DNA from 2 places in the Vibrio sp. QJM3NY_15 genome. Region 2 is predicted to be linked to the other one. Evidence: predicted binding sites of a transcription regulator. Region 2 holds the regulator's gene; the other holds the start of a gene.
The links. Region 2 encodes CRP, which controls carbon source genes, mostly activating them, when cyclic AMP is high. Its sites were predicted from a motif close to TGTGANNNNNNTCACA; they were not measured.
Positions count from the first base shown of each region.

Region 1: a site for CRP is predicted at 2,661-2,676, ahead of rppH (RNA pyrophosphohydrolase). Genes of this name have one in related genera too.

Region 1 covers NZ_CM173517.1:551,449-559,184, forward strand. The annotation lists gene vpsR (cyclic-di-GMP-binding transcriptional regulator VpsR) at 1-70, shown strand, start outside; gene AC3CKG_RS02415 (hypothetical protein) at 674-925, shown strand; gene AC3CKG_RS02420 (DUF6482 family protein) at 1,140-1,451, shown strand; gene mutH (DNA mismatch repair endonuclease MutH) at 1,546-2,211, opposite strand; gene rppH (RNA pyrophosphohydrolase) at 2,828-3,346, shown strand; gene ptsP (phosphoenolpyruvate--protein phosphotransferase) at 3,349-5,598, shown strand; gene AC3CKG_RS02440 (sulfite exporter TauE/SafE family protein) at 5,607-6,398, shown strand; gene lgt (prolipoprotein diacylglyceryl transferase) at 6,487-7,308, shown strand; gene AC3CKG_RS02450 (thymidylate synthase) at 7,318-7,736, shown strand, end outside.
Region 2 covers NZ_CM173517.1:3,306,811-3,314,546, forward strand. The annotation lists gene AC3CKG_RS14925 (ABC transporter ATP-binding protein) at 1-856, shown strand, start outside; gene AC3CKG_RS14930 (TIGR02444 family protein) at 853-1,323, shown strand; gene AC3CKG_RS14935 (hydrolase) at 1,528-2,580, shown strand; gene AC3CKG_RS14940 (YheU family protein) at 2,690-2,902, shown strand; gene AC3CKG_RS14945 (phosphoribulokinase) at 2,980-3,849, shown strand; gene crp (cAMP-activated global transcriptional regulator CRP) at 4,091-4,723, shown strand; gene AC3CKG_RS14955 (2-oxoadipate dioxygenase/decarboxylase family protein) at 4,942-5,733, opposite strand; gene astD (succinylglutamate-semialdehyde dehydrogenase) at 5,992-7,449, opposite strand; gene astA (arginine N-succinyltransferase) at 7,489-7,736, opposite strand, start outside.

The DNA.
Region 1 (7,736 bases), 890 kb from region 2:
TGGAGTTTCGCGCGCAACCATGTACCGATTGCTGAACAAACATAGCCTTATTTCTGAAGGTGTTGTTTAGAACTCTCAATGAATCGATTTTATCCGGTTAGTGTCAATCTAAGAGCCACGCATGATGCGTGGCTTTTTTGTTACCCACCGCTACAACTTCCAGTTGGCAGTTGCTGGCTGATAGATTGAGCTATTGGACGCTTGGTAGTTAAGAGAGATGTTCTGTGATTTTATATAATCATAGTGAATATGTCATATATAAATTGATATGCAACTGATATTTTGGGTGAATCATTTGTTTTGAAATTGTTAATCAACTATCGGTTGAATAATATACTCACTTGGTTAGACTTTAACCGTGAAAGCAATGGTTTAACAAAGACTTATTTGCTTTTATTATCTCATTTCTTTTTGGATTTTTTAGTTAGCTTGGAGGCGCAAATGAAACATTTCGATTTTATACAGCATATTTGCGCGTCGTTTGATCCGTGTACTGACATGGTGACTGTTATGTCACAAGCATCAGCCATGGCCGATCGAAACACCCAAGATAAACCTAACTAATAGATCCGTACCCTTATTTGGCTGCGGAAAAATAGCAGCTAAGTGAGAAGCCCTCATACTATCTAGAACGCTATTTTTCCTCAGTTTATTCCACAACTGGAGAGTTATTATGCGTCACTCAGTATATTTAAAACTAGCAACAGTCCTTATCCGTGCAGACCTTCGTCGTGAAGAGCGTGAATGGCAACGAAAAGTTCGTCGTAGTTCATATGATCTACCATGGAACAATACCCACTTATTGAGAGATATTGGCCTTGAAGCCGATGGTCGACCAATTGGTTTTTCTGAGCCTGAAGTTGTCACGATTGAGCGCCGAGTTCGTCATCTTCGTCGAGTCTTAAGCGCGCGAATACCGACGTAATCTTGTGGGGTGATAGCGCCTTTCACCCCTTAAGATAAACATCAGCGATAGTTATGGCGTCGAAAGCACAAGCTTTTGAACTAGACTTGGCCAAAAAGGAGAAGCGCTTGCTTCTCTTTTTTGCTTTTTTAAGCCGTTATGTATGATTTTTTAAGTCGTTATCTAGTAAAGGAAAAGAGTTCTACTAAGCTTTATGTAGCAATGGAGGCAGGCTATGCAAAAGCATCAATTAGACATGTGGTTACATGGAGAGCATAAAGACTCTTATCAAACACCTAAAGTGTACGTTATTGGCTGTTCCGATATCTCGGAATATCTGTTGGCGGTAGAATATAAACACAAGCTGGAACCCGTTAAGCAAGACGGAGAGCCGCTTCACTTTGGATCCTTGGATCAAGTGAAAGAGGAGTTGCTCCGGCTAGGCTTTGAAAAGGCATACCTGCGTTTGCACAATGCGTATGATGAGTTTGGTAATGAACCAAGCCAAAGCTACTGTGATATAGAGCTAGCTCTAAAGCCGCATTAGAACGCCTCTGTAACACTCGACAACCAATGTCATCCATTGCGTTAGTCATTGGCGAAACAAGTATTAATCGCTAGGCACAGTGGCTGTGAGCTATTTATGCGTAGTGTGTTGTGAGCAAGTTATGGGTGAACTGGGTTCGTAGGTAGAAACCACGAGGTTTGGTCTTGATAGGCTTTCCACTCGCACCATACGCTTCTGTTAATACTCGGCTGTTTGCTGCTTTAGGTCGCAAATGCAATGCTTCTCCGTGCCTTGCTGTGATCTGCTCAACATTGCCTAACACGATTAACTCCATCAGTTCTTCCCAATCCCTTTTTAAGATCTCGTCTTCCGCTGGGGTTGGCGTCCAGAGTAAAGGGGATCCGACATGTCTTTCTGTAAGCGGGATCTCTCGTTCACCTTCAACGGGGATCCACAACACTTTAGAGAGCTTGTTTCGGACGTGACTGGTTTCCCATGTTAATCCTTGTACTCCCATTAAGGGGGCGACACAGACAAAGGTTGTTTCTAAAGGCTTGCCAGAATAACCAATAGGAATACTTTTTAGTTCGATCCCTAACTTAGCAAAATCTTGCTCTGGCTTACTGCCTGCCGCTGCACCCAAATGCCATTCTAATAGTTGCCCAACCCAGCCTTTATCGCGTTTAAGATCGTTTGGCATGATCATCTCAGCTTCATCTGCGAGCTCTTTGAATGTCATTCCGGCGATAGCATACGCTCTGTCTAAGAGCTCTTGTTGTGTTTGTGGTTCTGGTTTCATAATAAAAGGCATGATCAAAAAAATGATTTTATCAGAAGTTATCACCAAATGCCGACTGGTTAAGAAATGATCTCATTGCTATAAAAGGGATCAAACTCATGGTTATCCACAGGTCATGAAGGTAATTAATTGAAATATTAATTTAGTGTATAAATAAACAGGGGTTTATGGTGGATAAAATGCTTGCTAAATGGGGTTCAAAATGAATCTTTGACCCACCAGTGTGGATAAGCAGCGGAGTGGTTGATCTTTAACCATGTTTGATTTTGAAAAGATCTTTTGGTTTTTGACGATTATTTATTTTATGATTTCGTTTTTAAGTTGATGATTTAATTTATTTTTTATTGTTAATTGCGAGAGGGCCACTTTCGGTGTTGATGAATGTATGGATTAAAAAAAACGATTGCGGCTAATTCTTCACATAGTTATTCACAGAAAAGGTGAATAAATGTGGTCTATGTCTCACTCTTATGTGGGTAACTAATATTTGAGCAAAACTTATCCATATTCTTAGTTAATAGTCATAAATATAGCGCTTGTCACGTCACTAAGTTTGCTCCAATTGGGGATATGTGGAAAAATCAGTGTAATTAAAAATTTAGATAGAGGTTGGCCAGTGATAGATGGCGATGGTTACCGATTAAATGTTGGTATTGTAATCTGTAACAACCATGGTCAGGTCTTCTGGGCTAAACGATACGGGCAACATTCATGGCAATTCCCTCAAGGGGGAATAGATGAAGGTGAAACTCCGGAACAGGCAATGTACCGCGAGTTGTATGAAGAGGTTGGCCTTACAAAAAAGGATGTAAAAATCGTCGCGACAAGTCGTCATTGGTTACGCTATAAGCTACCCAAACGACTGGTTCGGTGGGATTCGAAACCTGTCTGTATTGGACAAAAACAGAAGTGGTTTCTTTTACGCTTAGATTGCGATGAATCGCATATCAATATGCAGCGTGGAAGTACACCTGAGTTTGATGGTTGGCGTTGGGTGAGTTACTGGTACCCAGTTCGACAAGTTGTTTCTTTCAAGCGAGATGTTTACCGTCGAGCAATGAAAGAATTCGCATCTTTAGCAATGCCGTTTAAAGAGCGAAAAACAAAAGGAAAACGCAAATTGCGTAGAGGTTAAGCATGCTCAGCCAACTAAGGGAAATAGTTGAACACGTATCAAGAGTTGAAGATGTGTCGACGGCTCTTGATATTTTGGTGAAAGAGACATGCAGTGCGATGCAGACAGAGTGCTGCACCGTGTATCTAGCGAATAATGATATGCAGCGCCTTGAGTTGATGGCAACTCAAGGCCTGATCTTTGAAGGGAATAGTATTCAGATTGGTTTTGACGAAGGCTTAGTTGGTCTTGTCAAAAGAAGTGCTGAACCTATTAACCTTGCACAGGCATCTGCTCACCCAGCTTATAAGTTTTTTCCAGAACTAGGAGAAAGTGTTTATCACTCTTTTCTAGGCACTCCGATTATCCATCGCAAGCAAGTGCTTGGCGTATTGGTCATTCAACAGAAGTCCCCCCGTTTATTCAGTGAGATGGAAGAATCCTTCCTTGTTACACTCTCAGCACAACTTGCGGTTATTGTGGCGCATGCCCAAACTCAAGGCCATTGGCTTCTTGAGCAACAGAAGCTACCTGCGACCAAAGGTATTGCAGCTTCATCGGGTGTGGCTATTGGTGATTTATGGTGGGACAACACTCAGCCTGAACTCACCGATGTTTACCCTGCTTCGACGCTCAATGTTGAAAGAGAGCATGAGTTGTTGGCTGTTGCCGTCGAAAATGCCCTCAATGACTTTAAGCGCATGCGAAAGCGTTTAGACAGTGAAATCAATAAAGACGCGTTGGCGATCTTTGATCTGTTTACTCACTTACTCAACGATCCTATGTTGCGTAAGGATCTAAAGAGTCAAATCCAAAAAGGCGATAAAGCCGATTGGGCATTAAGACAGGTTGTTGAGAGCTACTCGAATCGCTTTGCCCGTATGTCTGATGTCTACCTTCGAGAGAGGGCGCAAGACATTCGTGAGCTGGGTCAAAGGCTGCTGTATTTCCTTCATAACTCAGAGCACGAGCTGCGGACTCTAGATAAACCGATTATCTTGGTGGTACGTGAGTTAACGGCTTCTGTTTTAGCGTCGATTCCTAAAGAGAAGTTATTAGCTGTCGTTTCCTTAGAAGGGGCGGCGAACTCGCACGCGGCTATTTTATCTCGCGCGTTAGGCATTCCCTCGGTTATGGGGGTAAATCTCAACCTAGCTCAAGCCAATGGCAAACAAGCGATTGTCGATGGTTACAGCGGTGAGATCTTTATTGAGCCGACTCAGAGCCTACTGAGCGAGTACCAAGGGCTAATTCTAGAAGAGAGTGAACTCTCCTCTATGGTTAACCGAGAATTATACTTACCTGCAAAAACCCAAGATGACCGACAGGTCGAGATTTTGCTTAATGCGGGCTTAAGTGCCGACACCAATATTGCGATCAACCAAGGGGTGGATGGCGTAGGCCTGTATCGGACAGAAATCTCTTTCTTGTTACAACAAAGGTTCCCGTCAGAAGACGAACAGTTCAAACAGTATCGCTCTGTGCTCGCGAGTTACCCTGAGAAGCAAGTTGTGATGCGAACTTTGGATATTGGTGGCGATAAGGCGTTACCTTATTTCCCAATAGAAGAAGACAATCCATTCCTTGGCTGGCGTGGCATTCGTTTTACGCTTGATCATCCTGACATCTTTATTATCCAATTGCGTGCGATGTTACGTGCGAGTTGTGATAGCCAGAACTTGAGTATCTTGTTGCCGATGATCTCTAGCACTCAAGAACTGGATGATACTGTTCAACTCATCGAGCAAGCCTACGATGAAGTGCATGAACTCGACAGCCGAGTTCGTATGCCACGCATTGGTATCATGATCGAAGTACCATCAATGCTTTACCTTCTTCCCCTTATTGCGGATAAAGTTGATTTCGTTTCGGTGGGCACCAATGACTTAACTCAATATTTATTGGCGGTTGACCGGAACAATTCCCGCGTCTCTGATGTCTATGAATCCATGCACCCTGCAGTGATCATGGCATTGAAACACATCCATGATACTTGTAAGCAATATCAATTGCCTGTGTGTATATGTGGAGAGCTCGCGGGTGATCCAATGGGCGCATTGCTCTTGATTGGGTTAGGGTATGAGACGTTAAGTATGAATACCTCAAATGTCGCAAGGACTAAGTATTTGATTCGTCAATCTAAGCTTAGTGAACTGCAAGATTTGGCAAATGAGGCGCTATCAAAACCGTATGGAAGTGACATCTATAGTATGATGCTCAACTATTTCGAAGAGCGTGAATTTACAGGCTTCATTCGAGCGGGTAAAAAATAGGATTTAACGTGTCATACGAACTCATTGGCTTGTTGGCAGGCCTTGGTGCTGTTGTTGGTGTTTTAGCGGGTTTGCTGGGCATTGGTGGTGGTTTGCTGGTGGTTCCAGCCTTACTGTTTTTGCTTCCTAAAGCGGGTATTCCTCAAGAGTTTGCAATGCAGATGGCGTTAGCGACTTCGTTATCAACCATTATTGTTACCTCCGGATCTTCTGCGATTAATCACCTAAAGCTAGGCAACGTCGAGATCTTTGTTGTTAAGTGGCTGATGCCTGGAGTGGTGGTTGGTGGCTTCCTAGGTTCTTTCATCGCAGACGTTATTCCCGCGCAATATCTGCCGAAGGTATTTGGTGTGATTGTCTTGGTATTGGCATTGCAGATGCTGCTATCCATTCGTTCAACAAGCCAAAAAGTAATGCCTAGTTCGGCAAAGACGATGATGTATGGCGGCGGAATTGGTGTGGTATCGAGCTTAGCGGGTATTGGCGGAGGGTCTTTATCTGTGCCTTTCCTGAATCATCACGGTGTGGAAATGCGCAAAGCCGTAGGTTCATCTTCAGTATGTGGTTGTGTCATTGCGATTTCAGGGATGCTTGGATTCATTTGGCATGGTTCATCGGTTAACGATTTGCCCGCTTTCAGTTTAGGTTACGTGTATCTACCCGCTCTGGTTGCGATATCTTGCACGTCAGTGTTGACCACTCGAATTGGCGCTAAGTTGGCGACTCAACTGCCAACGCCAGTGTTGAAAAAATTCTTTGCGGTATTTTTAATGTTTATAGCATCGATGATGCTGCTGTAGTGTATTTCTCCGTTGGTTGTTTTTCTGAGTTGCTTAATTTCAGTGAAGCAGTTAACCCATTGTTTATTATTTAGATAGAGAGCCAAGTATGTCTCAGGGTTTTATCGAATTCCCAAATATCGATCCTGTTCTTATTGAACTAGGACCAATCTCAGTTCGTTGGTATGGCCTAATGTACCTGGTCGGTTTTATGTTCGCGCTTTGGTTAGCAAACCGTCGAGCTGATCAACCTGGTAGTGGTTGGACTCGAGAGCAAGTGTCAGATTTACTGTTTGCTGGCTTTCTAGGTGTGGTGCTTGGTGGCCGTATTGGCTACGTAATTTTCTACAACTTTGACCTATTCCTCGCAGATCCTCTTTATCTCTTTAAGGTATGGACTGGCGGTATGTCTTTCCACGGTGGTTTGCTTGGTGTTATCACTGCGATGTTCTGGTATGCCAAAAAGAACGGTCGAACCTTCTTTGGTGTCGCTGACATGATTGCACCATTGGTGCCATTTGGTTTAGGTATGGGACGTATGGGTAACTTCATGAACAGCGAGCTTTGGGGCCGTGTGACTGATGTTCCATGGGCGATCGTGTTCCCTAATGGTGGTCCACTTCCTCGCCACCCATCTCAGCTTTATGAAATGGCGCTTGAAGGTATTGTGCTGTTCTTCATCTTGAACTGGTTCATCAAAAAGCCGCGTCCTCTAGGTTCTGTATCAGGGTTATTCCTAGCAGGATATGGTACATTCCGCTTCCTAGTTGAATACGTACGTGAACCTGATGCGCAACTTGGCTTGTTCGGTGGGTTTATCTCGATGGGACAAATCCTATCACTGCCAATGGTTATTGTCGGTGTGCTGATGATGGTTTGGGCATACAAGCGTGGTCACTACAAAGACGAATTACCACAACAAACGAAGTAAGGAATTGGTGTGAAACAGTATTTAGATCTCTGTCAGCGTATCGTTGATGACGGTACTTGGATTGAAAATGAACGCACGGGCAAGCGCTGCCTAACCGTGATCAATGCTGACCTTGAATATGATGTTGGTAATAACCAATTCCCACTGGTAACAACGCGTAAGAGCTTTTGGAAAGCGGCAGTCGCTGAACTGCTTGGCTATATCCGTGGTTACGATAATGCTGAAGATTTTCGCAAGCTAGGAACTAAAACTTGGGATGCGAATTCGAACCTGAATGAGGCATGGCTGAATAACCCTTACCGTAAGGGTGAAGACGACATGGGCCGTGTTTACGGCGTTCAAGGACGTGCATGGGCGAAACCTGATGGCGGTCATATCGACCAACTGAAGAAGATTGTTGATGATTTAGCTAACGGTATTGATGACCG
Region 2 (7,736 bases):
ACTGCTTTCAGGCGAACTGAAACAGCAAGGTGGTGAGCTGAGCTATTCGCAAGGCGTTAAGATGGGTTACTTCGCTCAGCATCAATTAGAGACGCTGCACCCAGAAGAAACGCCACTGCAACACATGATGCAGATTGCGCCAAAACACACTGAGCAACAACTGCGAGATTACCTAGGCAGCTTTGGCTTCCAAGGTGAAAAAGCACTCGATAAAGTGGCTCCGTTTTCGGGTGGTGAAAAAGCACGATTAGTACTGGCTCTGCTGGTATGGCAAAAACCAAATCTATTATTACTCGATGAACCAACCAACCACTTGGATCTCGACATGCGTCAGGCGCTGACCTTTGCACTGCAAACGTTTGAAGGTGCGATGGTTATCGTATCGCACGACCGTTACTTACTGCGAGCAACCACCGATGACTTGTACCTAGTACATGACCGTCAGGTTGCGCCGTTTGATGGTGATCTTGACGATTACTATAAATGGCTGACTGAACAGCAAAAAATTGAACGTAAAGAAGCGCAAGCGTTAGCTCCGGCTAAAGACAGTGCAAACAGTGCGGCATCGAAGAAAGAACAAAAACGTAAAGAAGCCGAGTTCAGAAAACTGACCGCGCCTATTCGCAAACAATTGACTCAGTTTGAAAAGAAAATGGATAAGTTGACGCTTGATCTTGAAGAGGCTGAACAGCAATTATCTGACACTTCACTTTATGAAGCTGAAAATAAGGCTAAACTGAATAAAGTACTCGCTCTGCAAGCGAGCAGTAAATCACAGCTAGAAGAAGTTGAAATGGATTGGATGTCCACTCAAGAAGAGCTTGAGCAAATGGAACAGGAAATGGATAGCTTATGAGCCCAGAGCACGCCCCGATATCACTAACACTGGAACGACTATGGCAATTTAGCCTTCAGTATTACAGTGTGCGCGGTGTAAAGGATGCGTGCTTAGCTTTGCAAAACCAGTTCCACGGCAACGTCAATCTACTGCTGCTTCTCAAATGGCTTGATGAGCAGCAATTGTCTTTTGCTGAAGAAGAGTGGCACAAAGTTCAACAGTGCTTGAGCCGCTCTGAAACTCTTCTTCACAGCTATCGAGAGCTGCGTAAGCACCTCAAACCTCAAGTTGTCGATTCTCTCTACCGCGAAGCACTCCAGTTTGAGCTGCAGTTAGAGAAGCAACAGCAATCTGATCTCGTTGATTGCATCAACTCTCTGCATCTCTCTGACAATCAACAATCGCCACTCGCATTTGAGTATTGTCGGCTACTCGGCGCAGAAAACCTCTATGATGCTTTTTCTGAACCAGCCCCTCAGCCTTAACTCGTTGCCTTTCCCTTTTATTTCGTCTAGATCCAAGCTTAACCTTGATATTATTCAACCAGTTACTCATGGCGTGTTTTTGTAGCCCGTCTTTGTGAAACCCTTGCGCTTATGCCGAGAATCAACCAAGCTCAAATAAAAACGTGGGCGTTTCACTAAAAGCTCAACACTTTTCAAAGCCCATAAATAAGCATGGACTGTTTTATGACAATATTTACCGCTGCTGCTGGTTTATCAAATCCTCACCTACAGACCTTGGTACCTAGGTTTATTAGAAAGCAGGCGTTGTTTGCTCCTCAATGGCAAACCTTAGAAACACCCGATGGTGACTTTCTCGACCTTGCATGGAGCGAATCCCCTGATGATGACAGCTCCTCTAGTGATAACTCGACTAATGACAATCCACGCAGTGACAAACCAAGCAGTGACAAACAAAGCTCCGACAAACAAAGCAACAAACCCATCTTCATCCTATTCCATGGATTAGAGGGCAGCTTTGAGAGCCCATACGCCAATGGATTGATGAACGCGTTTGCTAAGGATGGTTGGTTGTCCGTGATGATGCACTTCAGAGGTTGCAGCGGAAAGCCGAATCGCTTAGCTCGTGCTTACCACTCTGGAGAGGTCGAAGATGCTCGCTTCTTTTTAAGGCATCTGCATTCAAGGTTTCCCAATAACCCTAAGGTTGCAGTTGGGATATCGCTAGGCGGCAACATGTTGGCTAATTATCTCGCCGACTACGCAGATGATCCGTTAATCTCAGCGGCGACGATTGTTTCAGCCCCCTTTGACCTTGCTTGTTGTTCAAGTCGTATTGAACAAGGCTTCTCCAAACTCTATAAAAAGTACCTGCTCAATTCTTTGAAATCGAATGCATTGAAGAAACATAAACTGCTGCAAGAGAAGATTGGCATCTCAGCGGAAAGCATTAAGAAGATCGATAAGCTGTATGAGTTTGATGAGCGAATTACTGCGCCTTTGCACGGCTTCAAGAATGCACAAGATTACTATGCTCAATGCTCTGCCTTACCGAAGTTGAATCGGATTAAGCTACCCACACAGATCATTCATGCGAAAGATGACCCTTTCATGACCGATGATGTGATTCCAAAATTCGTTCTACCTGACAACATCGACTATCGTCTGTTTCAAAAAGGCGGCCATGTGGGGTTCATTACTGGTAGTACGCTCAAACCAAGGTTTTGGTTAGAAGAAGCATTACCCGCTTACTATGAAAGTATTCAAGATTCGGCATAATGGCCGAGCCTTTTAAGGGCTGAGTGATAGGCGTCGCTAGACACACTAATCAACACATCAATAAACCTATTTATGAACATATCCATGAACATAAAAGAGAGAAGTATTTATGATCATCCCATGGCAAGACATCGCACCAGAAACGCTAGAAAACCTCATTAAAGAATTCGTGCTACGTGAAGGCACAGACTACGGTGACGTAGAGGTTTCACTGCAAAACAAGATTGACCAAGTGAAACATCAATTAGCCTCAAAGGAAGTCAGTATCGTGTTTTCTGAGCTGCATGAAACCGTTGATATTCAAGTCACAAAACGCTTCTAAGCTGCGCTCATAAAGGAGCCGTGTTATAGTGGTAAACGATTGCTAACAAGTAAGTTACTCAAAAGACAAGGGTTGTCATGTCCGCTAAACATCCAATTATTGCGGTGACGGGTTCATCTGGAGCCGGCACCACCACTACCTCAGAAGCCTTCCGTAAAATGTTCAATATGATGGACGTGAAGGCAGCTTGGGTTGAAGGGGATAGTTTCCATCGCTTCACTCGACCAGAGATGGATGTCGAGATCCGTAAGGCGCGCGAGCAAGGTAAGCACATCAGCTACTTTGGTCCACAAGCTAACGATTTTGGCGCATTAGAAGAGTTCTTCCGCCAATACGGAAATGAAGGCACGGGTAAAGTCCGTAGCTATCTACATACCTTCGATGAAGCCGTTCCTTACAACCAAATGCCCGGCACCTTTACGCCATGGCAAGAGATCCCTGAAAACTCGGATGTGATGTTCTACGAAGGCCTTCATGGTGGCGTAGTCGATGGCGACATTAACGTCTCGCAACATGTCGATCTGCTTATCGGCATGGTACCGATCGTAAACTTGGAGTGGATCCAGAAATTCGTTCGTGACACACGCGATCGTGGGCACTCTCGCGAAGCGGTGATGGATTCTATTGTTCGCTCAATGGATGATTACCTTAACTACATTACCCCGCAGTTTTCGCGTACTCATATCAACTTTCAGCGTGTACCTACCGTAGATACATCGAATCCACTGAACGCCAAAGGGATTCCAAGTTTAGACGAAAGCTTCGTAGTTATACGTTTGCGCGGCATCAAAAACGTCGATTTTCCTTACCTTTTGGCTATGATTGATGGCTCATTTATGTCACGTCATAACACGCTTGTGGTGCCAGGAGGCAAGATGAGTTTTGCTATGGAGCTCATTGTAAGGCCAATTCTACAACAACTAATCGAAACCGGAAAAATAGGTTAACAAAACGACATTCTGGTTGATTACTTTTCATACCGTGATCATGTGCACAATTTTGCGTAAAAAATCGTAGCTTGGTCACGATTAAAATCAAGAAATAGTACCTGAAAAAGGATACTATTCTTAAACGAAACACAAGATAGCTTGCAGCACTCAACGAGTGCTCTTATCCTAACTGAGTCAATTCAGGCTTAGCTAAAATACGGAAAGCGGCAAGCATACCCTGCAGAGGAAGTGAGATATTATGGTTCTAGGTAAACCTCAAACCGATCCAACATTAGAGTGGTTCCTTTCACACTGTCATATTCATAAGTACCCTTCAAAAAGTACTTTGATTCATGCTGGTGAAAAGGCAGAAACCTTGTACTACATCGTTAAAGGTTCTGTGGCTGTTCTTATCAAAGACGAAGAAGGTAAGGAAATGATTCTTTCTTACCTAAACCAAGGCGACTTCATCGGTGAACTTGGACTTTTCGAAGAAGACCAAGAGCGTACTGCGTGGGTTCGTGCTAAATCTCCTTGTGAAGTAGCTGAAATTTCTTTCAAGAAATTCCGTCAACTTATCCAAGTGAACCCAGATATCCTGATGCGCCTTTCAGCGCAAATGGCAAACCGTCTACAAGTAACTAGCCAAAAGGTTGGTGACTTAGCGTTCCTTGACGTAACAGGTCGTATCGCTCAAACGCTACTAAACCTAGCGAAACAGCCAGATGCAATGACTCACCCTGATGGCATGCAAATCAAGATCACTCGTCAAGAGATTGGCCAGATCGTTGGTTGTTCTCGTGAGACCGTAGGTCGTATCTTGAAGATGCTTGAAGAGCAGAACCTAATTTCTGCACACGGTAAGACTATCGTGGTATACGGCACTCGTTAATCTCGATTAACTGAGCCAAAAATTTGAAAGCCACCAAATGCAAATTTGGTGGCTTTTTTGTTTTCTAGAGATCTAGAGAGCAGATGCGAGATGCGAGATGCGAGATGCGAGATGCGAGATGCGAGATGCGAATAGAGCACCTACCGCGTCCCAGCGCAAACACTCTCGATGCGAAGCGCACCCGCACCTCGAGGGCAAAGCCCGTGCTCGTATCTTCTTTAACCGTTGGTGCTTTCAAAGATTTTGTCAGCAGATGCCGCGACAAATCCGGTATAAAGATCACCATTGGCCATCGCATAACGCTTAGCGAACTCATAGAAGCCCCCAGGAATCATCTCATTGCCTTCAACAAATGAAACTGGGACTTTATCTGCCATTGTTGATGATTGCTCTAATAAGACCTCTGGAGAGCCTTTCACCTCGCCGCCAGATGCATTGATAGTGAATCCTGATTCGCTCAGGTAATCATTTACTGCCTGAACTTCATCAAAAGCGTCAAGTTGATTAACGCTCACCGTAAAGTGGTTTGCACCGTAACCATGAGCTGCGAGCCAAGAAGCGTATTCACTCTCTTTTGCTAGCACTTGGAAATCTGCGAAGCTCAAATCCCAAAGACGACCACCAAACAAGAATTCATGACCTTGAAGCTTACTTGCGTCAACTTGCTCAACCAACTTAGCAACGATCTGTTGTAAGCCACTTGAACACTCTTCTACCTTCAACTCACTAATGAACACTTTTGGTTGGTTTGGATCTGGGTGCTCGTAGTGCTTAGCCACTAGCTTCTTGCTCTCAAATAAGTAATCACCACACGCCTTGTAACCTAACTCAAGGAAAGGTTTAGCCAATGTTTCAATACCTAGCGGTGCAACATTGAAAGTACGCAGTGCAATGTGATCATTAATCAGAGCTTCGTCTTCTTTCAGCAAGTGATGCACTTTCTCAGCCGATGGACAAAGCCTGTGAATGTAATCGTCCCATAGTGATTTAAAGAGTAGATCGGGCGTCATGGTGACTCCTTGTCAGAGGTTCTAGCAAGCTAGTAATTTGGATTAGAAAGGGAGAGGCTGGACATAGAGTCAGCAGCCATCAGCCTGTGACATACTTGTTCTATTATTATCTACCGTCCAATCGAGGTGTCGGACGTGGGTGAAAAGAGGAAGCGATAACACCGCTTCCTTATTACACAATCAATCAATGAATCTGTTATTCATGAACTTAGAGCTCATAAGCTTATGATTCATCAAGTTATAGCTTAAAAGCCAAAACTACAGCTCAATACCTGGGCTAAACGTAGCTGGCAGTTGAGTTTCACCACCTTCCATTGACGCCATTGGGTAAGCACAGTAGTCCGCCGCGTAGTAAGCACTTGGGCGTAGGTTGCCTGAAGCACCCGGGCCACCAAATGGTGCATCACCACTTGCGCCTGTTAGCTGGCGGTTACGGTTAACAATACCCGCACGGATATGGTCAACGAAGTATTCCCATTCAGAATCATCTGTTGATACAAGACCCGCAGACAAACCAAAGCGCGTGTCATTAGCCAGTTCAACTGCTTGCTCTAGCGATTGGTAGCGAACCACTTGCAGCAATGGGCCGAAGTACTCTTCATCTGGCAACTCAGCAATGTTGGTTGCATCGATAATACCCGGAGAAACAAACGCCGCTTCGCCCGCTTTTGCTTCAACTAGGCTTACACCACCTAGTGATTGCAGATTAGCTTGCGCGTCCAAAATGAACTTAGCCGCCGCTTCAGAGATCTGTGGTCCCATGAAGGGTGCTGGCTCAGCGAATGGCTGATCAACACGAATCTTCAAGGTCGCCGCAACGAGCTTATCGAGCAGTTGATCGCCCTTCTCGCCAACAGGAACATACAAACGACGAGCACATGTACAACGTTGACCTGCACTGATGAAAGCCGATTGGATAATGGTATAAACCGTCGCGTCAGCATCACCAAATTGGTCACTGATCACCATCGGGTTGTTGCCACCCATCTCTAGCGCCAGCATCTTGCCCGGTTGACCTGCGAATTGACGGTGAAGGATATGACCAGTATTCGCACTACCCGTGAATAGCACGCCATCAAGACCTTTAGCATCGGCTAGTGCGATACCTGTCTCTTTAGCGCCTTGCACTAGGTTGATCACGCCAGCAGGAAGGCCAGCTTCTTGCCATAGCTTCATCGCAAACTCACCAGTCCAAGGTGTCTGCTCTGACGGCTTAAATACCACGGTATTACCCGATAGCAGTGCTGGAACAATATGACCGTTAGGTAGGTGACCTGGGAAGTTGTAAGGACCAAATACCGCCATAACGCCTAATGGACGATGACGCAGTACGATTTGGTTACCTGCCGCTTCACGCGAAGCTTCGCCCGTACGTTCGTGGTATGCACGAATAGAGATAGCGATTTTACCCGCCATTGCGCCCGCTTCAGTGCGAGTTTCCCAAATCGGTTTACCCGTCTCTTTTGCAATAATCTGTGCTATCTCTTCGCTGTTCTCTTTTACTTTCTCAGCAAAGTTCAACACGATCGCTTCACGCTCTGCAAAGCTCAGTTTTTTCCAAACTAAGAACGCATCACGAGCCGCTGCTACTGCAGATTCAACCTGCGCTGGTGTTGCACTATCGCCTTGCCACACCACTTCATTGTTGTATGGGCTTACTGATGTCATGGCGTCGCCTTGACCTGCCACCCACTGTCCTGCTATCCACTGAGTCATACTTCTATCCTTAAAATCTTCGACAGATAATCGCCGCTCTTATTGAGCCAACATGCGAACGAATTCGCCTTCTTTTACTTCAAGAGCGCTTGCTACTTCAGATGATAAAATCACTGTGTCGCTTGCTTGGTCATACGCGCCTTTCGCGGCTACTGCGCGGAAGTTCTCAAACGAGGTATTACCAATTAGGAAGTCTTTAGAGCTTGAGTGCTCTGCAATTTTCACCTGAGCTCGAATCGCATGACGCACTGATTCAATGTTTCTTAAATCACACTCAACCGTTGGGC